4 regions of the Streptomyces sp. NPDC005551 genome follow, and region 1 is predicted to be linked to each of the others. Evidence: riboswitches for the same ligand, from Rfam matches in the RefSeq annotation. Region 1 holds a riboswitch; each other region holds the start of a gene.
The links. A riboswitch is a leader RNA that binds a small molecule or an ion and turns the genes downstream of it on or off. The one in region 1 is predicted to bind thiamine pyrophosphate.
Positions count from the first base shown of each region.

Region 2: linked by a shared signal. The riboswitch ahead of thiD (bifunctional hydroxymethylpyrimidine kinase/phosphomethylpyrimidine kinase) and the one ahead of thiC (phosphomethylpyrimidine synthase ThiC) in region 1 are both predicted to bind thiamine pyrophosphate.
Region 3: linked by a shared signal. The riboswitch ahead of ACFYP4_RS30050 (thiamine ABC transporter substrate-binding protein) and the one ahead of thiC (phosphomethylpyrimidine synthase ThiC) in region 1 are both predicted to bind thiamine pyrophosphate.
Region 4: linked by a shared signal. The riboswitch ahead of thiO (glycine oxidase ThiO) and the one ahead of thiC (phosphomethylpyrimidine synthase ThiC) in region 1 are both predicted to bind thiamine pyrophosphate.

Region 1 is NZ_JBIAJE010000004.1:193,088-198,451, forward strand. It holds gene thiC (phosphomethylpyrimidine synthase ThiC) at 30-1,832, opposite strand; TPP riboswitch at 1,825-1,981, opposite strand; gene ACFYP4_RS13215 (YibE/F family protein) at 2,053-3,603, shown strand; gene ACFYP4_RS13220 (SsgA family sporulation/cell division regulator) at 3,648-4,085, opposite strand; gene ACFYP4_RS13225 (helix-turn-helix domain-containing protein) at 4,185-4,910, opposite strand; gene ACFYP4_RS13230 (DUF5326 family protein) at 5,279-5,364, opposite strand, start outside.
Region 2 is NZ_JBIAJE010000003.1:758,842-764,205, forward strand. It holds gene ACFYP4_RS11660 (NPP1 family protein) at 1-319, opposite strand, end outside; gene ACFYP4_RS11665 (serine hydrolase domain-containing protein) at 669-1,868, opposite strand; gene thiD (bifunctional hydroxymethylpyrimidine kinase/phosphomethylpyrimidine kinase) at 2,034-2,855, opposite strand; TPP riboswitch at 2,911-3,004, opposite strand; gene ACFYP4_RS11675 (pyruvate carboxylase) at 3,182-5,364, opposite strand, start outside.
Region 3 is NZ_JBIAJE010000012.1:124,067-129,430, reverse strand. It holds gene ACFYP4_RS30070 (phosphatidate cytidylyltransferase) at 1-517, shown strand, start outside; gene ACFYP4_RS30065 (hypothetical protein) at 632-874, opposite strand; gene ACFYP4_RS30060 (hypothetical protein) at 943-1,449, shown strand; gene rlmN (23S rRNA (adenine(2503)-C(2))-methyltransferase RlmN) at 1,585-2,691, shown strand; TPP riboswitch at 2,755-2,860, shown strand; gene ACFYP4_RS30050 (thiamine ABC transporter substrate-binding protein) at 2,940-4,025, shown strand; gene ACFYP4_RS30045 (ABC transporter permease) at 4,001-5,364, shown strand, end outside.
Region 4 is NZ_JBIAJE010000017.1:43,544-48,907, forward strand. It holds gene ACFYP4_RS33460 (thiazole synthase) at 97-891, opposite strand; gene thiS (sulfur carrier protein ThiS) at 896-1,096, opposite strand; gene thiO (glycine oxidase ThiO) at 1,093-2,289, opposite strand; TPP riboswitch at 2,287-2,399, opposite strand; gene ACFYP4_RS33475 (hypothetical protein) at 2,452-2,802, shown strand; gene ACFYP4_RS33480 (NAD(P)/FAD-dependent oxidoreductase) at 2,835-4,061, shown strand; gene ACFYP4_RS33485 (Rv2175c family DNA-binding protein) at 4,150-4,521, shown strand; gene thiE (thiamine phosphate synthase) at 4,613-5,299, shown strand.

The DNA of each region.
Region 1 (5,364 bases):
GACACCGCCGTGCCCTCGGCCGGCCGGGCTCAGTCCGCCAGCGGGAGATAGACCCGGTTGCCCGCCGCCGCGAACTCCTTGGACTTCTGCGCCATGCCCTCCTCGATCTCCGCCGGCGAACGCCCGTGCTCACGGCGGATGTCGTGCGAGATCTTCATGGAGCAGAACTTCGGCCCGCACATCGAGCAGAAGTGGGCCGTCTTGGCGGGCTCGGCCGGCAGCGTCTCGTCGTGGAACTCCCGCGCCGTGTCCGGATCGAGGGCCAGATTGAACTGGTCCTCCCACCGGAACTCGAAGCGGGCGTCGGACAGCGCGTCGTCCCACTCCTGCGCGCCCGGGTGCCCCTTGGCGAGGTCTGCCGCGTGAGCCGCGATCTTGTACGTGATGACGCCGGTCTTCACGTCGTCGCGGTTGGGCAGTCCGAGGTGCTCCTTGGGCGTGACGTAGCAGAGCATCGCCGTGCCCCACCAGGCGATCATCGCGGCACCGATGCCGGAGGTGATGTGGTCGTACGCCGGGGCGACGTCCGTCGTCAGCGGGCCGAGCGTATAGAACGGAGCTTCATCGCAGATCTCCTGCTGAAGGTCGATGTTCTCCTTGATCTTGTGCATGGGGACATGCCCCGGGCCCTCGATCATGGTCTGTACGTGAAAACGCTTCGCGACCCTGTTGAGTTCCCCGAGCGTCCTCAACTCCGCGAACTGCGCGGCGTCGTTGGCGTCGGCGATCGACCCGGGCCGCAGCCCGTCGCCGAGCGAGTACGTGACGTCGTAGGCGGCGAGAATCTCGCAGAGTTCCTCGAAGTTCTCGTAGAGGAAGCTCTCCTTGTGGTGCGCCAGGCACCAGGCCGCCATGATCGAGCCGCCCCGCGAGACGATGCCGGTCTTGCGGTTCGCGGTGAGCGGGACGTACTGCAGGCGCACGCCCGCATGGACCGTCATGTAGTCCACGCCCTGCTCGGCCTGCTCGATGACCGTGTCCTTGTAGATCTCCCAGGTGAGCTCCTCGGCACGGCCGTCGACCTTCTCCAGCGCCTGGTACAGCGGCACGGTGCCGATGGGTACGGGGGAGTTCCGCAGCACCCACTCACGGGTGGTGTGGATGTTGCGCCCGGTGGACAGGTCCATGACCGTGTCCGCGCCCCACTGGGTGGCCCAGGTCATCTTGTCCACCTCCTCCTCGATGGAGGACGTGACCGCCGAGTTGCCGATGTTGGCGTTCACCTTCACCAGGAACCTCTTGCCGATGATCATCGGCTCGATCTCCGGGTGGTTGACGTTCGCGGGCAGGACCGCCCGGCCGGCCGCGATCTCCTCGCGGACGACTTCGGGGTCGACGTTCTCGCGGACCGCCACGAACTCCATCTCGGGGGTGATCTCGCCGCGGCGGGCGTACGCGAGTTGCGTGACGGCCTCTCCGGGGCGCCCCCGGCGCGGCTGACGCGGCCGTCCGGGGAAGACCGCGTCCAGGTTGCGCAGCCCGCCGCGTGGTGAGGTGTGCTTGATGCCGTCGTCCTCGGGGCGCACGGCACGGCCCGCGTACTCCTCGGTGTCACCGCGCGCGATGATCCAGTTCTCGCGCAGCGGCGCCAGTCCCCTGCGTACGTCGGTGGCGACGGCCGGATCGGTGTACGGGCCGGAGGTGTCGTACAGCGTGACCGACTGCCCGTTCGTGAGGTGCACCTGACGGACCGGCACCCGCAGGTCGGGGCGCGAACCCTCGACGTACGCCTTGTGCCAGCCGATGGACTTCCCGGCCTCGCCGTTCGGGAGCGAGGCGGGTGCCCCGTCCGTCTGGCTGGAGACAGGCGTGCTTACGTCCTTGTTGGTCATGAGACCTACTCCCTACGCCGGCATTACCCGGTAACAGGTTCAGCGGTCGACGCAGCGATGTCCGTCCGCCGATGTTTCATGTGAAACATCGCTGAGACGAAGGTCAGCGCCCTCTCAGCCCGGTGCTCCGAGCTCCCGCGTGTGCAAAGGTGCCTCCACGCTAGCGTCATATCTGGCGCGGTGAACAGAGGGCCCCCTGCGTTCTTGCGATGATCGGTCGGTGACCACGACGCAGCAGCCCCCGTTCCCACCGTCCGACCCGCCGCACGGGCACGGCGCGGGCCCAGGAGCCAACCGCGGCCCTGGACACGCACCCGGGCACGGACCGGGTCCCGGTGACAGTTCCCGAAGCGGACGGGCGGGTGGCGGAAGCGGCCCGGCGTCAGGCGGCCCCAGCGGCCCGGACGGCGGGGGCGGCCCGGACGGGGGAGGCAGCCACGGGCCGGGCCACGGAGGTGGTCACGGCGGCGGCCACGGTCACTCGCACAGCCACGGACCCGCCGCCCCGGTCTCCCGGCATCTGCGCAAGGTCATCGCCGCGGTGCTGATCCCCTTCGCGGCCGCGGTCGTCGTGGGTCTCGTGGTGCTGTGGCCGGGCGGCGCGCCCTCGCACGAGCGCACGGGCGTCGGTTTCGACCGGCAGTCCCAGGAAGCCACGGTCACCAGGGTCGACAAGGTGGACTGCAAGTCCGTCAACGCCTCGGGAGACACCCCGACCGGTGACACCTCCACCGCCGAGGGCTCCTCCGCGCAGCAGCAGGCGACGGGCGACTGCAAGAAGGCGACGATCAGGATCGACACCGGCAAGGACAAGGGCCGCACCTTCACCGAGATCGTCCAGCCGGACCAGTCACGGCAGTTGCACCAGGGCGAGAAGGTCGTCGTCGCGTACGAACCCTCCGCGCCCGCGAACCTGCAGTACTCGGTCACCGACGTGAACCGCAAGTTCCCCATGGTGTTGCTCGCCGGGATCTTCGCGCTGGCCGTCGTGGTGGTGGGCCGGCTGCGCGGACTCATGGCGCTGGTCGCGCTGGCCGTGAGCTTTCTCATCCTGACGTCCTTCATCCTGCCCGCGATCCTGCAGGGCTCGAACCCGCTGGTCGTGGCGGTGGTCGGAGCCAGCGCGATCATGCTGATCGCGCTCTACATGTGTCACGGCCTGTCGGCACGCACCTCGGTCGCGGTGCTCGGCACGCTGCTCTCGCTGCTGCTGATCGGCGTACTCGGTTCGGGATTCATCGACTGGGCCGCACTGACCGGCAACGTGGACGACAACACGGGCCTGATCCACGGCCTGTATCCGTCCATCGACATGAGCGGCCTGCTGCTCGCGGGCGTCATCATCGGCTCGCTCGGTGTGCTCGACGATGTGACGGTCACCCAGACCTCCGCCGTCTGGGAACTGCACCAGGCGGACCCGACCCTGGGCTGGCGCGGGCTGTACCGGGCGGGCATCCGGATCGGCCGCGACCACATCGCCTCCGTCGTCAACACCCTGGTACTGGCGTACGCGGGCGCGGCCCTGCCCCTGCTGCTGCTCTTCTCGATCGCTCAGAGCAGCGTCGGCACGGTCGCCAACAGCGAGCTGGTGGCGGAGGAGATCGTGCGCACCCTGGTCGGCTCGATCGGTCTGGTGGCCGCGGTCCCGGTGACCACCGCCCTGGCCGCTCTGGTCGTCTCCGCGGACCGCAGGGAGACCGCGGGGACCACGGCACCCGCAGGTGTCAAAACCCCGGCGCGCAACAGGAAGGGCCGGCGCCGCAAGCACTGAGGGGTGAGGAAGCCGTACTTCTCCCGGAAAGGTCCGAGGGCGCTTCAGCCCGCGCTCTGCTCCTCCGCCAGGATGCGGTCGAGGGCCTCGTCGAGATGGGTGTCGAAGTCGGCGAGGGAACACTCCTGCCCCAGGGGCACCAGCTTGTCCGTACGGTCGAGAAAGGCCACGAGCGGGGCGGCGCCCGACCGGAACAGCGCGTGGTCGCAGCCGACCTGAAGCCGGATCAGCACCTCGCCGAACGCCTCGGGGTCGGCCGGGGCGATGTGCACGTCCCCGTCACCGCACGGCCGCCCCACGCCGTCGATCAGGAGCTCCCGCCCGAACGCCCAGGTCACCGGAGCATCACCGGGCAGATGAAAGGTCAGCCGCACGGCGAAGGGATCACAGGTCTCATAGCGGAGCTCCACCGGAATGCGGAACGAGAGCTCCTCCGAGACGAGAAAGCTCATCATGACCTCTGCCTGCACCGACTCGCGCATCGTCAACCCCGTCATTTGCCGCCGACTGGCCAGGAATCATCCTCCTGACACCGCTGGCATCTTGCTCACCGTACACGGCATATCACAAGGAGTGAGTTTTCAGATGCTGATAGAGATCGTCAGCGCCCCCAGCATCCGGCCGATCTCGGCCTGGAGTTGCCGGGCTGTCGGCAGCAGCCGCTCGACCTGATGAAAGGGCAGGGAAATGGCCACGGTCCCGGCGGTTGCCCCGGCGGTGATGGGGAGCGCCGCACACACCGTCCCCAGGGCGTATTCCTGCCGCTCGACGATCGGTTCCATCCGCCCCGTCCTTTCCAGGCGGCGCAACAGGGTGCGTTCGTCACGCACCGTGTTCGGAGTGATGGACTGCACCGGGTAGCGGTCGAGGTGGTCCCGCCGAGCCCCCCCGTCCAGTTGGGACAGCAGGCACTGGCCGATCGCGTGGGCGTGCCCGGTCTCCCGGAAGTCCGCCCACTCCGCGACCGCCGGGCTGCCCGGGGTGTCGGCGACGGACACGACCTCGATCTCACCGTCGCGGTAGACGGCGTAGTAGACGGGTACGCCGAGGGCTTCGCTCCATCGGGCCAGCGCGTCATTCACCGTGCTGCGACGTTTCTGCTGGGCTCCACTGCTGCTCAGCCGCTCGGCCGCCTCGCCGAGGTGGAAGAGCCCCTTCTCGCGGCGCAGATAACCCTCGTGCACCAGCGTGCGCAGCAGGTGGTACGCCGTGGGAAGCGCGAGCCCCGCCTCGCGGGCGAGCTGTTTGGCGGGGGCTCCGCTCTCCCGTGCGGCCACGGCCTCCAGCAGCCGCATCGCGCGCTGCACGGAACCGATGAGGGTCGTGGAGTGCGGTTCCGGGGACGCGGCCTCGGTGGGCGACGTACGCGGCTGGACGGGCGGGACCCGCGTCCCCGCCGGGGCGTTCGACCGCTGGACGGGTGGAGCGGGTGATTCTGCGGGTGCGGTGTCAACCGTGGCCAAGGGTCACTCCCGGAGCGCGAGGAGGGCCGCCCGTGCGGGGGGACACGGGAGGGGTGTGCGCCGCCCGCGGGGGTCGACCCCGCGTCGAATCCGGACTTTAACCGCCTGCCACCACTCACCGGCCGCCGTGGCGGGAAACTTCCCCCTGCCGAGGGAACCTCAGCTTCCCGTCACCCGCTCCCCGTAACCGATGCGGGAGCCTCGGTTCGGCGTCACCAGTCGCTGCGCGACGAGGAACTCGACATGAACTTCCTTACGACATAGATGAGTCCGCCCACCAGCGCGACGAAGACCAGCA
Region 2 (5,364 bases), on a different contig from region 1:
CGCACCACCCGTTGTTGCACTTCTCGCGCGCGTAGCCGTTGGTGTTGTCGAGGTCCCAGGAGTCGCGGCACTGCCCGTTCAGGGCGCCCGACGGGTTGAGGCCGGCGTTCAGGGTCCCGTCGGGGCCGATGGCCGGCGTCGGGTAGCAGCCGTCCGTGTCGTAGTCGAAGGCCGGCTGGAACGTCTGCTCCAGTCCGTCCGCGTCGGCCGGCAGGGCCGTGGGCGGAGCTGCGAGCGCGCTGCCCGGGAGGGCGACGACCAGCGCGAGCGCGCTGCCGAGGATCACCGAGACTTGGCGGGTGCGTGAGTTCTTCTTCACTACGTCCTCCTGGTCGACCGCGGTGGGGGCGGAGCGGACGGTCGCATTGACATGCCCAGCTCAGCTTTCCGGGCCGTCGCCGAAAGCACCAGAGGCGGCAGGTGTCGGAGTGATGAAGGATCAACCGGATTCGCGAGAACGCGGGTTGGTGAGGCGCGCGGTCACACGGCCGCGCCGGGCCTCACCAACCGCGGCCAGCGTGGCAGGCTGGCCCGACGCGGCAGGCCTGCCCGGCGTGACCGGTTTGCCCGGCGACCGGCTTGCCCGGCGAGCGGCTTGTCCGGCGGGCGGCTGGACGACTCCCGCCGCCCGGTCGGCCGCGCAGGACCGGGCAGCGGGCAGCGGGTGCTCAACCCAAGGGGACCGGACGGTCGTAGACGTTCTTCGGCGTCGCGATCTCGGTGACCACCCGGGCGACGAGCGAGGACGGCTCCTGCTCTCCGACGAGGATGTCGGTGTTGATCATCACCACCAGGGTGGCCTTCTTCGACGGCAGGTAGACGGTCACCGTCTCGTAGCCCGGGATGGAGCCGTTGTGCCCGAGCCAGCCGCCCGACTTGAAGATGCCGAGGCCGTAGCTCGTCCCGGGGTGGCCGATCGGCAGCGTTTTGAGCCGTTGCGCCTGGGTCTTCGGACTGAGCAGTTCACCGGTCGCCACGATCTTCGCCCAGCGGCGCAGGTCGCGCAGGTCCGAGATCATCTGCCCGGCGGCCCAGGCCCAGCTGGGGTTCCAGTCCGTGGAGTCCTCCACCTCACCGCTGAGCGTCTGGTCGGTGTAGCCGCGCGCGTGCGGCTCGGGGAACTCGTGGTCCTCGGGGAACAGCGTGTGGCGCAGGCGGGCCGGCCGCACGACCCGCTTCTCGATGAAGTCGCCGAGGCGGTGGCCGCTGACCTTCTCGATCACCAGGCCGAGGAGCACGAGGTTGCTGTTGGAGTACTGGAACTGCGTCCCCGGTGCGAAGGTGTTGTCGTGCCGGTAGCCGTACGCGAGCAACTCCTCCGGGGTGAACGAACGGCTCGGGTCGCTCAGCAGATCGTGCTCGAAGTCCGGGTCGGCGCTGTACGGGAACAGACCGCTGCGCATCCCGGCCAGATGCCTGAGGGTGATGTGGTCGCCGTTCGGCACGCCGTCGATGTACTCGGAGATCGGGTCGTCCAGTCCGATCCGGCCGTCGTCGACCAGTTCGAGCAGCGCGGTGACCGTGAAGGTCTTGGTCTCGCTGCCGATCCGGATGAACTGGCGGGTGCTCATCGGCTCGCCGGTCCCGGTGTCGGCGACTCCGGTCGCGCGGACGTAGTTCCCCTTGCCGGGCATCCACAGTCCGACGACGACCCCGGGGATGCCTGCCTCGCGGCGGACCTTCTCGACGGCCTTGTCCAGCCGCGCGGTGAGTTTGCGGCCGAGGCCGTCCGGCGGGGTCCTGTCCTCGTCGTGCCGGCCGACGGCCACGACGTGATCGGCGGCGGCGGGAATCGCCGTCATGGGCGCCAGGACGGACGCCACCAGCAGGGATGCGGCGAACAGGCGGCGGGAGGGGGTACGTCGCACGGGACTCCTCTTCCTGGTCAGGGTTCGGGTGGCAACGTCACCATCCGCTCCCCGGGGCACCCCCCTCGTCCGGTACGCGTTCCTGCGAGTCCACCCGTTCGGCGCCACGGGGGTCTCCGGACGGCCCCGGACAGGGCCCCCGTACGCCCGGTCCCGTTCGGCGGCTCAGCGGGCCGCGCGCAGCCGCCAGCCGTGGTCGACCGGGCCGAGGCCGGCGCCCAGCGGGAACCCCGCCGCTATCGCGCCCGTGACGTAGTCCTTCGCGAGCCGCACCGCCTCGGGCACCGGCCGCCCCTGCGCCAGCCCCACGGCGACGGCCGAGGCCAGGGTGCAACCGGTGCCGTGCGTATGCCGGTTGTCGTGGCGGGGGGCGCGCAGCCAGTGCGTCTCGGTGCCGTCCGTGAGCAGGTCCACGGCCTCGCCCGGCAGATGCCCGCCCTTGACCAGGACCCAGCGCGGCCCGTAGGACAGCAGTCGCTCCGCGGCCTCGGACATGCCCCGCTCGTCCGTCACGCGGACGCCGGTGAGCTGCGCCGTCTCGTCCAGGTTGGGCGTCGCCACCGTCGCGACCGGCAGCAGCACGGAGCGTACGGCGTCCAGCGCCTCGTCCGCGAGCAGCCGGTCGCCGTGCTTGGACACGCTCACGGGGTCCACGACCACGGGTGCGGCGGTGTCGGCGAGCAACCCGGCGACGGTGGCGACGAGTTCGGGCGAGGCCAGCATCCCGGTCTTCACCGCCTGCACGCCGATGTCGTCGACGACGCTGCGGTACTGCGCCCGCACCGCCTCGGACGGAAGCTCCCAGGCGCCCTGGACACCGACGGAGTTCTGCGCGGTGACCGCGGTGAGCACGCTCATCCCGTGTGCGCCGAGCGCGAGCATCGTCTTCAGGTCGGCCTGGATGCCCGCACCGCCGCCGGAGTCCGATCCGGCGACGGTCAGGACGCGGGCCGGTACGGCGGACGGTCCGGCGGGGGCGGCGGCCATCCGCCCCGGGGAGACCCGCTGCGGGCCTGCGACGGCCGCCTCGCCACGGGCACGCGGCAACGACATGAGACATCCCTCCGCCAGTGCGAACTGGTTCAGGTTCGACGGGTGTGATCTCAGCCCCGTGCGGGGCACCCCGTGTCCGGTACGCCGCACAGGATAGCCGGAGCCGCGCCGTCCACGGCTCCGGGTCCCGTCGGCCTCGCCCGCCCCCGGGTCCGGTCGGCCGCGGTCCGGCCGGGCGGGACCCGGAGCCGGCGCACCGCGTCACCGCGCGCGTGCGCCGGTGACGGACGGCAGCCTCCGCCGGCCGGGCAGGCGGAACGTCAGGCGATCTCCACGAGCAGGTCGCCGCCCTCCACCTGCTGGATGCGGTTGATGGCCAGCCGCGACACCGTGCCGCTCCTGGAGGCGGTGACCGCGGCCTCCATCTTCATCGCCTCGATGGTGGCCACCGTGGCACCGGCCTCGACCTCGTCCCCCTCGGCGACGGCGAGCGTCACCACTCCCGCGAACGGCGCGGCGACGTGTCCGGGGTCGGCACGGTCGGCCTTCTCCGTGGCCGGGATGTCGGAGGAGACGGCGGCGTCGCGCACCTGGATCGGCCTCAGCTGGCCGTTCAGCGCCGACATCACGGTGCGCATGCCGCGTTCGTCGGCCTCGCCCACGGCCTCCAGCTCGATGAGCAGCCGGACGCCCGGTTCGAGGTCGACCGCGTACTCCTTGCCCGGACGCAGCCCGTAGAAGAAGTCCTTGCTGTCCAGCACGCTGGTGTCGCCGTAGGTCTGCCGGTGCGTCTGGAACTCGCGGGTCGGCCCGGGGAACAGCAGCCGGTTGAGCGTCGCCCGCCGGTCCTTCGCCAGACCGTCGCGGTCGTCCGCGGTCAGCTCCTCCCGGGGCTTCGGCGCGGCACGGCCCTCCAGCGCCCGGGTGCGGAACGGCTCGGGCCATCCGCCGGGCGGATTGCCCAGCTCGCCGCGGAGGAAGCCGATGACGGAGTCCGGGATGTCGAACCGGTCCGGGCGGGCCTCGAAGTCCGCCGGGTCGACGCCGGCGCCCACCAGGTGGAGGGCGAGGTCGCCGACCACCTTCGACGACGGGGTGACCTTCACCAGGTGGCCGAGGATCCGGTCGGCGGCGGCGTACATCGCCTCGATCTCCTCGAAGCGGTCGCCGAGGCCCAGCGCGACGGCCTGCGTGCGCAGGTTGGACAGCTGCCCGCCGGGGATCTCGTGGTGGTAGACCCGTCCCGTCGGCGAGGCGAGGCCCGCCTCGAAGGGCGCGTAGATCTTGCGGACGCTCTCCCAGTACGGCTCCAGCTCGCCCACGGCCCGCAGGCTCAGCCCGGTCGGCCGCTCCGAGTAGTCGGTCGCGGCGACGATGCCCGACAGCGACGGCTGGGAGGTGGTCCCGGCCATGGACGCCACCGCTCCGTCGACCGCGTCCGCCCCGGCCTGGATCGCGGCGAGGTAGGTGGCGAGCTGGCCGCCCGCGGTGTCGTGGGTGTGGATGTGCACCGGCAGGTCGAACTCGCGGCGCAGCGCCGACACGAGGGTGGCGGCGGCCGGGGCGCGCAGCAGGCCCGCCATGTCCTTGACGGCGAGGACGTGGGCGCCCGCCTCGACGATCTGCTCGGCCAGGCGGAGGTAGTAGTCCAGGGTGTACAGCCGCTCGGACGGGTCGGACAGGTCGGAGGTGTAGCACAGGGCGACCTCGGCGACGGCCGTTCCGGTCTCCCGTACGGCGTCGATGGCGGGCCGCATCTGTCCGACGTCGTTCAGCGCGTCGAAGATCCGGAAGATGTCGATGCCGGTGGCTGCCGCCTCCTGCACGAACGCGTCGGTCACCTCCGTCGGGTACGGCGTGTAGCCCACCGTGTTGCGGCCGCGCAGCAGCATCTGCAGGCAGATGTTCGGCACCGCCTCGCGCAGTGCGGCCAGGCGTTCCCAGGGGTCCTCGGCGAGGAAGCGGAGCGCGACGTCGTAGGTGGCGCCGCCCCAGCACTCCAGGGACAGCAGTTCGGGCAGGGTCCTGGCCACCACGGGGGCGATGGCGAGCATGTCCTTGGTGCGGACGCGGGTGGCGAGCAGCGACTGGTGTGCGTCGCGGAACGTGGTGTCGGTGACGCCGATGGCCGGTGACGCGCGCAGCCACCGGGCGAAGCCGTCGGGGCCCAGCTCGGCGAGCCGCTGCCGGGAGCCGGCGGGCGGTTCCCCGGCCGGCACGGCCGGGATCTTGGTGGTGGGGTCGACCAGCTCGGGCCGTTCACCGTGCGGCTTGTTCACGGTGACGTCGGCGAGATAGGTGAGCAGTTTCGTGCCGCGGTCGGCGGAGTGCCGTGCCGTGAGCAGGTGCGGACGCTGTTCGATGAACGAGGTCGTGACCCGGCCGCCCCGGAAGTCCGGGTCGTCGAGCACGGCCTGGAGGAACGGGATGTTCGTGGCCACGCCGCGGATGCGGAACTCGGCGACGGCCCGCCGGGCCCGGCCGATCGCGGTGTCGAAGTCAC
Region 3 (5,364 bases), on a different contig from region 1:
GGAACCGCCCGAGGGCTACCTCAAGGACGTCACGGCGGGTGTCTTCGCCGCGTTCTACGTGCCGTTCCTCGCCACGTTCGTCGCCCTGATGCTGGCGGCCGACGACGGTCCGCGCCGTGTCCTGACGTTCCTGCTCCTGACGGTCGTCAGCGACACCGGCGCGTACGCCGTCGGCTGGCGGTTCGGTACGCACAAGCTGGCGCCGCGCATCAGCCCCGGCAAGACCCGTGAGGGCCTGCTCGGAGCGATCGGCTTCGCCATGGCGGCCGGTGCGCTGTGCATGCAGTTCCTGATCGACGACGGCAGTTGGTGGCAGGGTCTGGTCCTCGGCTTCGCGGTCGCGGCCAGCGCCACGCTCGGCGACCTCGGCGAGTCCATGATCAAGCGGGATCTCGGCATCAAGGACATGGGCACGCTCCTGCCGGGGCACGGCGGCATCATGGACCGGCTGGACTCCCTCCTGCCGACGGCGCCCGTGGTGTGGCTGCTGCTGGTGCTGTTCGTGGGGTCCGGCTGACCTGCGGTCCCGGACGACGTCCGTGCGTCGTCGGCCCGCTGTCCCGTACCGGAGGGGCTCGCCGTCCACAGGGCGGCGAGCCCCTCTTCGTATGGACTGGCGGAATTCCCGGCGTCAGTCCATGCCGTACTCATGTGGGCGGCCGCCCTGCCATTCGACCCAGTCCGGGTCGTCCAGCAGCTCCCAGGCGTCCGGCAGTCCCGCGCGGCGCAGGAACTCCACCAGGTCGGCGTCACCGTGGGCGAGGCCGGCGGCCCGGGCGCGGATCGTCACCCGGCGCGCACCGGTGCCCGTCGCGGGATGCACGACGATGGGGGCGGTGCCCCTGTTCTCGGCAGAAGACGCTTTTTCGTACACAGGTTCGATTCTAGGCCCACGTGTACGTCTGACGACAGCGCCCCGTCGGAGGCAGGCGGTACCTGGTCGTGGGAGTCGCTGTTGCCAGTTACCTGTTGGGGCATCTCGCCTATCCCCTCAGTGCCCTCCTGGACAAGGTGGCACCGCGTTGGAACTGGACCGTCGAGAACGCTCGTCTTGAATTCGTGGCCAGAGTGCCCGAGGCCCGGGACCGACCCTTCGTGCGCACTGATCCGTCTCTGCTGTTGGCTGCGGTGGAACTCCACCACAAGGAGGCGGCGGGCGAGATCACTCGGCTGCAAGGCCTCGCGTTGATGCTGCGGAACTCGGCCCTGGCCCTGTTGTTCGCGCTCGTCGTCTCCGTGATCGAGCTCGTTGTGGGACCCGATCGCGTGCTGGCAGGAGGCTGTGCGGCATTGCTGCTCGTAGGCCTGACTGCCGCAATCAGACAAGGGCGCCGTGTGCGGCACTGGGACCGCCTGAAGACGTTGGAGATCTGCTTCTGGATCCCGGACATCGACGACAGATTCGGCTCCCAACCACCGGTGATCACAGGCCCGCACCCGCGCTCCTGACATGTGAGGGAGTGCTGCGTCCTCAGAGCGCTTCCTGCTTCAGCGGCCCACCGCTGACGATGACCATCCATGCCGCCCGCCGCTCAACCACGCGGTCACCGTGGCCCGGAGATGATCTGCGACACTGGAAGAGTTATGCCTGCACCCGGAGAACTTACTTTCGTCGCCCCGCGCGGAGCTCAGAAGCCGCCGCGGCACCTTGCCGATCTCACGCCCGCCGAGCGCAAAGAGGCGGTTGCCGCGATCGGTGAGAAGCCGTTTCGCGCCAAGCAGCTCTCGCAGCACTACTTCGCGCGGTTCGCGCACGACCCGGCGGAGTGGACGGACATTCCGGCCGCCTCGCGCGGGAAGCTCCAGGAAGCGCTTCTGCCCGACCTGATGTCCGTCGTCCGGCACATCAGCTGTGACGACGACACCACCCGCAAGACCCTGTGGCGGCTCTTCGACGGCACGCTCGTCGAGTCCGTGCTCATGCGTTACCCGGACCGGGTGACCATGTGCATCAGCTCGCAGGCGGGCTGCGGGATGAACTGCCCGTTCTGCGCCACCGGCCAGGCCGGTCTCGACCGGAACCTGTCGACGGGCGAGATCGTGCACCAGATCGTGGACGGGATGCGGGCCCTCAGGGACGGCGAGATCCCCGGCGGCCCGGCGCGGCTGAGCAACATCGTGTTCATGGGCATGGGCGAGCCGCTCGCCAACTACAAGCGCGTGGTCGGCGCCATCCGCGCGCTCACCGACCCCGAGCCCGACGGGCTGGGCCTCTCGCAGCGCGGCATCACCGTGTCGACCGTGGGCCTGGTGCCCGCCATCCACCGGTTCGCCGACGAGGGCTTCAAGTGCCGTCTCGCCATCTCCCTGCACGCGCCGGACGACGAGCTGCGCGACACCCTCGTCCCCGTCAACACGCGGTGGAAGGTGCGCGAGGTGCTGGACGCCGGCTGGGAGTACGCCGCCAAGTCGGGGCGCCGCGTCTCCATCGAGTACGCGCTCATCCGGGACATCAACGACCAGGCGTGGCGCGGTGACCGGCTCGGCCGGCTGCTCCGGGGCAAGCCGGTCCACGTGAACCTGATCCCGCTGAACCCGACGCCCGGTTCCAAGTGGACCGCCTCCCGTCCCGAGGACGAGAAGGCGTTCGTCGAGGCCATCGCGGCCCACGGCGTGCCGGTCACCGTCCGTGACACCCGCGGCCAGGAGATCGACGGAGCGTGCGGGCAGCTGGCGGCGTCCGAGCGGTAGACCCCGGCGGGCCGAGGTCCTCGGCCCGGCGGGCGGTAGGCTGACTCCCGTACGTACATCTTCATATTCCGACAGGGGAGCGCCACAGCGCTGAGAGTGCGGCACGGGCCGCAGACCCTCTGAACCTTGCCCAGGTCATTCTGGGTAGGAAGTTCGGTCATCACTCAAGCTGTTGCGCCCTGCCCGGGAACTCTCAGAGGTTCCCGGGCAGGGCCGCGTCTCTTCCTGGTCACTCCAGGAGGAATCCAGTGAGCACCACCGTGAAGTTCACAGCCGCGCTCGTGGCCACCGGGCTCGGGCTCGTCACGCTGTCCGCGTGCGGCTCGTCCGGCTCCGGCACCGACGCCGCCGACTCCAAGACCGTGACCCTGGTCGCCCACGACTCCTTCCTCGCTTCGAAGAGCGTGCTCAAGGAGTTCGAGAAGGAGTCCGGCTACCAGGTCAAGGTCCTCAAGGACGGCGACGCCGGGCAGGCCGTCAACAAGGCGATCCTCACCAAGGGCAACCCGCAGGGCGACGTCTTCTTCGGCGTCGACAACACCCTCCTGTCCCGCGCACTCGACAACGGGCTCTTCCAGTCTTACGAGCCCAAGGGCTCAGGCGCGGTCCTGCCCGAGTACCGGGCCGACCGGGACAAGCACCGGGTCACGCCCATCGACACCGGCGACATCTGCGTCAACTACGACAAGGCCTACTTCAGCGAGCACAAGCTGACCCCGCCCGACTCGTTCGACGACCTGGTCGAGCCGGCGTACAAGAACCTCCTCGTCACCGAGAACGCCTCCACGTCCTCGCCCGGTCTCGGCTTCCTCCTCGGGACGGCCGGGAAGTACGGGGACGGGGGCTGGCAGGACTACTGGAAGAAGCTCAAGGGCAACGGCGTCAAGGTCGTCGACGGCTGGGAGCAGGCCTACAACGAGGAGTTCTCCGGCTCCGCCGGCGGAAAGAAGGCCAAGGGCGACCGGCCGCTGGTCGTCTCCTACGCCTCCTCCCCGCCCGCCGAGGTGATCTACGCCGACCCGAAGCCGAAGACCGCGCCCACCGGCGTCGCCACCGGCACCTGCTTCCGGCAGGTCGAGTACGCGGGACTGCTCAGCAACGCCGGGAACACCAAGGGCGGCAAGGCACTCCTCGACTTCCTGGTCTCCAGGACGTTCCAGGAGGACATGCCGCTCAACATGTTCGTCTACCCGGTGGTCAAGGGCGCCCGGGTGCCCGCGGAGTTCACCCGGTTCGGCCCGCAGGCGAAGGACCCCGAGACCCTCGCCCCCGCCCGGATCGCCGAGCACCGTGACCAGTGGGTCAAGTCGTGGACCTCGCTCGTACTGAAGTAGCCCCGCGCCGGGGTCCCGGGAGGAGCGCGGCGGTGCGGCTCGGGCTGCTGGCCCTGCCCGTCGCGTTCTTCGCGGCCTTCTTCGCCTATCCGGTCGCGGCGATCGTCTCGCGCGGCCTGAGGACCGGGGGGAGCTGGCGGTTCGGCCGGATCGTGGACGTCGTGGCGCAGTCCGACGTACGGCACGTCCTGTGGTTCACCACCTGGCAGGCGCTCGCGTCGACCGCGCTCACGCTGCTGGTCGCGCTCCCCGGCGCGTACGTCTTCGCGCGCTTCGAGTTCAGGGGCAAGCAGGTGCTGCGGGCGGTGGTCACCGTCCCGTTCGTGCTGCCGACCGTCGTGGTCGGCACCGCCTTCCTTGCGCTGGTCGGCAGGGGCGGGCTGCTCGACGAGCTGTGGGGCGTACGCCTGGACACCACCGTGTGGGCGATCCTGCTCGCGCACGTCTTCTTCAACTACGCGGTCGTCGTGCGCACGGTCGGCGGGCTCTGGTCGCAGCTCGACCCGCGCCAGGAGGAGGCCGCCCGGATGCTCGGCGCCTCCCGGCTCACCGCCTGGCGCCGGATCACGCTCCCGGCGCTCGGTCCCGCCCTGGCCGCAGCCGCGCTCATGGTCTTCCTCTTCACCTTCACCTCCTTCGCCGTGGTGCGGATTCTCGGCGGCCCCGCCTTCTCCACCCTCGAAGTGGAGATCTACCGCCAGACCTCCGAGATCTTCGACCTCTCCACGGCCGCGGTGCTGACCCTCGTCCAGTTCGCAGCGGTCGGCGCGATCCTCGCCGTGCACGCCTGGACCGTACGGCGACGAGAGAGCGCCCTGCGCCTGGTGGACGCCTCCCTGACCGCGCGCAGACCGCGCGGGGCCGGGCAGTGGGCGCTGCTCGCCGGGGTCCTGGCCACCGTCGCGCTGCTGCTGGTGCTGCCGCTCGCCGTGCTGGTCCAGCGGTCCCTCGACACCCCCGGCGGCCACGGGTTCGCGTACTACAGGGCGCTGACGTCGGCGGACAGCGGCATGTTCCTGGTGGCGCCGATCGAGGCGATCGGCAACTCCCTTCAGTACGCGCTCGCGGCCACCGCCATCGCCGTGCTGATCGGCGGACTGGCCGCCGCCGCGCTCACCCGGCGCGCGGGACGGCTCGTCCGCGGCTTCGACGCGCTGCTGATGCTGCCGCTCGGGGTGTCCGCCGTGACGGTCGGCTTCGGGTTCCTGATCGCCCTGGACGAGCCGCCGCTGAATCTGCGTTCCTCGTGGATCCTGGTGCCGCTCGCGCAGGCGCTGGTCGGAGTCCCCTTCGTCGTCCGCACGATGCTGCCGGTACTGCGCGCGGTCGACGAGCGGCT
Region 4 (5,364 bases), on a different contig from region 1:
GTCGGGCCCACCCGGTCCGCCCGTTCCGGGGGCGGAATGCAGCAGACCTGTGACTGTTGAGCGGCCTCGCGGACGCGAGGGTGGACGGCCCCCGCGTCAGAAGGCGGGGCGCTCGGGATCCAGCCGCGCACGCCCCTGGACCGGGGAGGACGCCTCGGCGAAGTGCCTGCGCGGGATACGGCCCGCCCGGTACGCCAGCCGCCCCGCCTCGACCGCGTGCCGCATGGCGCCGGCCATCAGCACCGGCTCCTGGGCCCGGGTCACGGCTGAGGCGAGCATCACACCCGCGCACCCCAGCTCCATGGCGAGCGCGGCGTCCGAGGCCGTACCGGCTCCCGCGTCCAGGATGACCGGCACGCGCGCGTGCTCCACGATCAGCTGGAAGTTGTGCGGGTTGCGGATCCCGAGGCCGGAGCCGATGGGCGAGCCCAGCGGCATGATCGCGGCGCAGCCGACGTCCTCCAGCCTGCGCGCCAGCACGGGGTCGTCGTTCGTGTAGGGCAGCACGGTGAAGCCGTCGTCGACCAGCGTCTCGGCGGCGTCCAGCAGCTCGATCGGATCCGGCAGCAGGGTGCGCTCGTCGGCGATGACCTCCAGCTTGACCAGGTCGGTGCCGAGGGCCTCGCGGGCCAGCCGGGCGGTCAGGACGGCCTCGCCCGCGGTGAAGCAGCCCGCCGTGTTCGGCAGGACGCGGATGCCGAGCCGGTCGAGCACGGACAGCACCGAGCCGTGGGCCCGTGGGTTCACCCGGCGCATCGCCACCGTCGTCAGTTCCGTGCCGGAGGCCGCCAGGGAGCGCTCCAGCACGTCCGGGCTGGGGGCGCCGCCGGTGCCCATGATCAGGCGGGACGAGTAGGACGTACCACCGAGGACGAAGGGGTCGTCGGCCATGGGGTCAGCCTCCTTGGACGGCGGTGAGGACTTCGACGCGGTCTCCCTCGGCGAGGGCCGTCGCGGCCCACCGGGTGCGGGGGACGACGGTCTCGTTCAGGGCGGCCGCGACCCCGGAGGGGGCCGCGGTGAGGGTCGCGACGAGCGCGTCGAGTGCGATGCCCGGGGTGACGTGCCGCGGTTCCCCGTTGACGTGGATGTTCATGCGGGCTGCTCCGTACGGGCCGTGCTGAAGCGTTCGGGGGTGAAGGGGCGTGCCTCGTCCGGGAGTTCACCGGTGGTGAGGACGTGCGCCATGGCGTCGCCGGTGACCGGCGTGAGCAGCACGCCGTTGCGGTAGTGGCCGGTGGCCAGCGACAGGCCGTCGAGCCCGGTCGGGCCGAGCAGCGGCGCGTTGTCCGGCGAGCCGGGGCGCAGTCCGGCGCGCGTCTCGGTCAGCGGCAGCTCGGTGATCCCGGGGACCAGTTCGTGCGCGTCGCGCAGCAGCTCGTACACGCCGCCCGCGGTGACCGTGGTGTCCCAGCCAAGTTCCTCGCTGGTGGCGCCCACGACCAGCTCACCGCTCTCGCGGGGCACCAGGTAGACGTGACTGCCGCGCACGACGGCGCGCACGGTCCGGCTCAGGAACGGCGCGTACCGCTCCGGTACGGTCAGCCGCAGCACCTGCCCCTTCACGGGACGCACCGGCGGCAGCAGGTCGTCGGGGACGCCCGCCAGCCGTCCGCTGAGGCTGCCCGCGGCGAGGACCACCTGGCCGGCCGCGAGGGCCGTGCCGTCGCGGGTGAGCACCCCGGCGGCCCGGCCCCGTACGACGGTCAGGTGCTCGGCCCAGGTGCGGTGGAGGACCACTCCGGCCCGCTCGCAGGCCGCGACCAGGGCGGCGGCGAGCCGGCGCGGGTCGACCTGGTGGTCCCCGTCCACCCGCAGCCCGCCGCGCACGCCCGGGGCGAGCATCGGCTCCAGACGGCGGCAGTCGCGACCGCTGAGCCACTCCGACTCCAGACCCGACCGCTGCTGGAGGGCGTGCAGTTCGCGCAGGTGCGCGCGGTCGTCGGCGTCCAGCGCGACGGCGAGTGTGCCGCACCTGCGGTAACCGGGGTCGAGGCCGGTCACCTCGGTCAGCTCGGCCACGAAGTCCGGATAGCGGCGCGCGGAGGCCAGGTTGAGGCTCAGCAGGGTCTGCTCGCCGTAGTGCAGTTCGGTGACGGCGGCCAGCATGCCCGCGGCCACCTGCGCGGCTCCGCCGCCCGGCTCGGGGTCGACGACCGCGGTGCTGAGCCCCCGCTGTGCGGCCCGCCAGGCGGTCACCAGCCCGATGATGCCGCCGCCCACGACGAGGACGTCCGGGATCCCCGCGGACCCCGGTGCGGTGGGCGCGGCGTGCGACATACGCGACATGGGCGTCCAGCCCCTCCCTTCGCCGGCATGACCCGGATCAGGTTCGTACGGTCGGAGGCCGCCCAGCCTCCCTCTCAGCCCGGTGCGTCCGGGCTCCCGCGTGTGCTTTACGTTGGCCACCCTAGCCCGTCGCCCCGGACCCCAGTAGAGGAGTTCCCCACCATGGCCCGCTCGCTCGACGGCCTCGTCCTCGCCCCGGTCGCCGACCAGGCGCCGGGCCAGGTCGGCACCCGCACCCGGTTCACCTACCACGAGCGGAACGGGGAGATCTGGGCCGAGTACTCGGGCGGGGATGTCGTACGAGGTCATCTCGTGGGTAGGCGTGAGGGTGACCGCCTCGACTTCCGGTACGTGCAGCTGAAGCACGACGGAACGACCTCTTCCGGGCACTGCGTGTCCTCGGTCGTCGAGCTGGCCGACGGACGGGTACGGCTTGAGGAGAGCTGGCAGTGGGAGTCGCAGGAGGGCAGCGGGACCAGCGTGGTGGAGGAGATCACCCCGCACACCCGATGACTGACGGGACGTCAGGTATCTATGGTGATCAGGTGAGCGAGCAGACGCGGGCCGAGGAACGCACGGAGCGGCGGGTCGTCGTCGTGGGCGCGGGCATGGCCGGGGTGCAGACCGCGGTCGCCCTGCGCGAACAGGGTTTCGCCGGCACGGTGACGCTGATCGGCGCGGAGCCGCACCAGCCGTACGACAGGCCGCCGCTGTCCAAGGCGGTGCTGCTCGGCAAGGCCGAGGGCTCCGCCTTCGACGTCGACTTCGAGGCGCTCGGCATCGGGCTGCGCCTCGGCTGCGAGGTGCTCGGAGTGCGCCCCGCGGACCACGAGCTGGACACCGCCGAAGGTCCCGTGCGGTACGACGTCCTGGTCCTCGCGACCGGAGCGGAACCGATCCGGCTGCCCGGCACGGAGGGCGTCCCCGGAGTCCATCTGCTGCGCACCCTGGACGACGCCGAGCGGCTGCGCCCGGTCCTCGCCGAGCAGCACGACATCGTGGTCGTCGGCGCGGGCTGGATCGGCGCCGAGTTCGCGACCGCGGCGCGCGAGGCCGGCTGCGCGGTGACCGTCGTCGAGGCCGCCGACCGTCCGCTGGCCGGGGCGCTGCCTCCCGAGGTCGCCGCGCCCATGGCGGCCTGGTACGCCGACAGCGGAGCCGCGCTGCGCACGCACGCGCGCGTGGAGCGCGTCGAGCCCGGCGCCGTCGTCCTCGACGACGGCTCGCGGGTGCCCGCGGGCGCGGTCGTCGTCGGCATCGGGGCCCGCCCCGCGACCGGCTGGCTCACCGGCTCCGGCATCGGGCTCGGCGCCCACGGCGAGATCGTGGCCGACGCGCACCTGCGCACCTCCGCGCCCGACGTCTACGCCGTCGGCGACTGCGCCTCCTTCCCCTCGGGTCGGTACGAGGGGCGCCTGCTGGTCCACCACTGGGACAACGCCCTCCAGGGACCGCGCACGGTGGCGGCGAACATCATCGGCGAGACCCCCGCGGTGTACGACCCAGTGCCGTACTTCTGGTCCGAGCAGTTCGGGCGCTTCGTGCAGTACGCGGGCCACCACGCGTCCGCCGACACCACCCTGTGGCGCGGCGACCCGTCGGGCGCCGCATGGACGGTGTGCTGGCTGCGCGAGGACCGCCTGGTCGCCCTGCTCGCGGTGGGCCGGCCCCGGGACCTGGCCCAGGGACGCAAACTCATCGAGGCGGGCACACCGATGGACGCGGCCGCCCTGACGGACCCGTCGAAGCCGCTGAAGACGGCCGCGGCGTAGCCGATGACGTCCCGGTCGCCCCGGCCCCCCTCCCCAGGTCGGACGGGCCCGGCTTCCGACTGTCGGTCCCAGATGGCAGGCTTGTCCCGTGACCGAGATTGACGCAAAGATCGATGCTCTCGTCCCCGACTGGCTCACCCTTCCCGACATCGCCGAGATGCTCGGCGTCGAGGTGACCCGCGTCCGGCAGCTGGTGAAGGACGGCCAGCTCATCGCCGTACGCCGTGGTGAGAACCGCGCGCTGCACGTCCCCGCCGCCTTCATCGACGGGGCCGAGCAGAAGGTCGTCAAGGGCCTGTCCGGCACCCTGACGCTCCTGCGGGACGACGGCTACAACGACGAAGAGATGCTGGAGTGGCTCTTCACCCCCGACTCCAGCCTGCCCGGCACCCCCGCGCAGGCTCTGAGCGAGAATCGCGGCACGGAGGTGAAGCGCCGCGCCCAGGCGCTCGCCGTCTGATCCGACGAAAACCTTCCGGTGTACGGACCACGGCCCGCCGGCCCGCCCGGCCGCCGCGGTCCGTACACCGCCGACCACGGGGGACCCAACGATGTCCGAGACCGGTGCCGCCGCCCGCGCACAGCTCGCCGACGCCCGCCTGTACCTGTGCACGGACGCCCGCAAGCGCCAGGGCGACCTCCCCGAGTTCCTCGACGCGGTGCTGGCGGGCGGTGTCGACCTGGTGCAGCTGCGGGACAAGAGCCTGGAGGCGGCGGAGGAGCTCGCGTACCTGGAGCTGTTCGCGGACGCCTGCCGCCGGCACGGCGCGCTGCTCTCGGTGAACGACCGGGCGGACGTGGCCCACGCGAGCCGCGCCGCGCATCCGGCCGGCGCCCGGATCCTGCACCTCGGCCAGGGCGACCTGCCGGTCCCCGCGGCCCGCGCCGTCCTCGGCGACGACATCCTGATCGGACGCTCCACGCACGCGGAGTCCGAGGCCGCGGCCGCCGCGGTCCAGGAGGGCGTCGACTACTTCTGCACGGGTCCGTGCTGGCCCACCCCCACCAAGCCGGGCCGCCACGCGCCGGGCCTCGACCTGGTCAGGTACACCGCCTCGCTGGACACCGACCGCCCCTGGTTCGCCATCGGCGGCATCGACCTGGGCAACGTGGACCAGGTCCTGGAGGCCGGCGCCCGCAGGGTCGTCGTCGTCCGGGCGATCACCGAGGCGGACGATCCGGGAGCGGCGGCCGGCGCGTTCGCGAAGCGGCTGCGGGACGTCCGGCCGCCGCGGTGACGCCCGCTGTCCGAGGGATGGACAAGAAGCCGACGAATCTGGACGAATCCCCTCTCTCCGGTTGG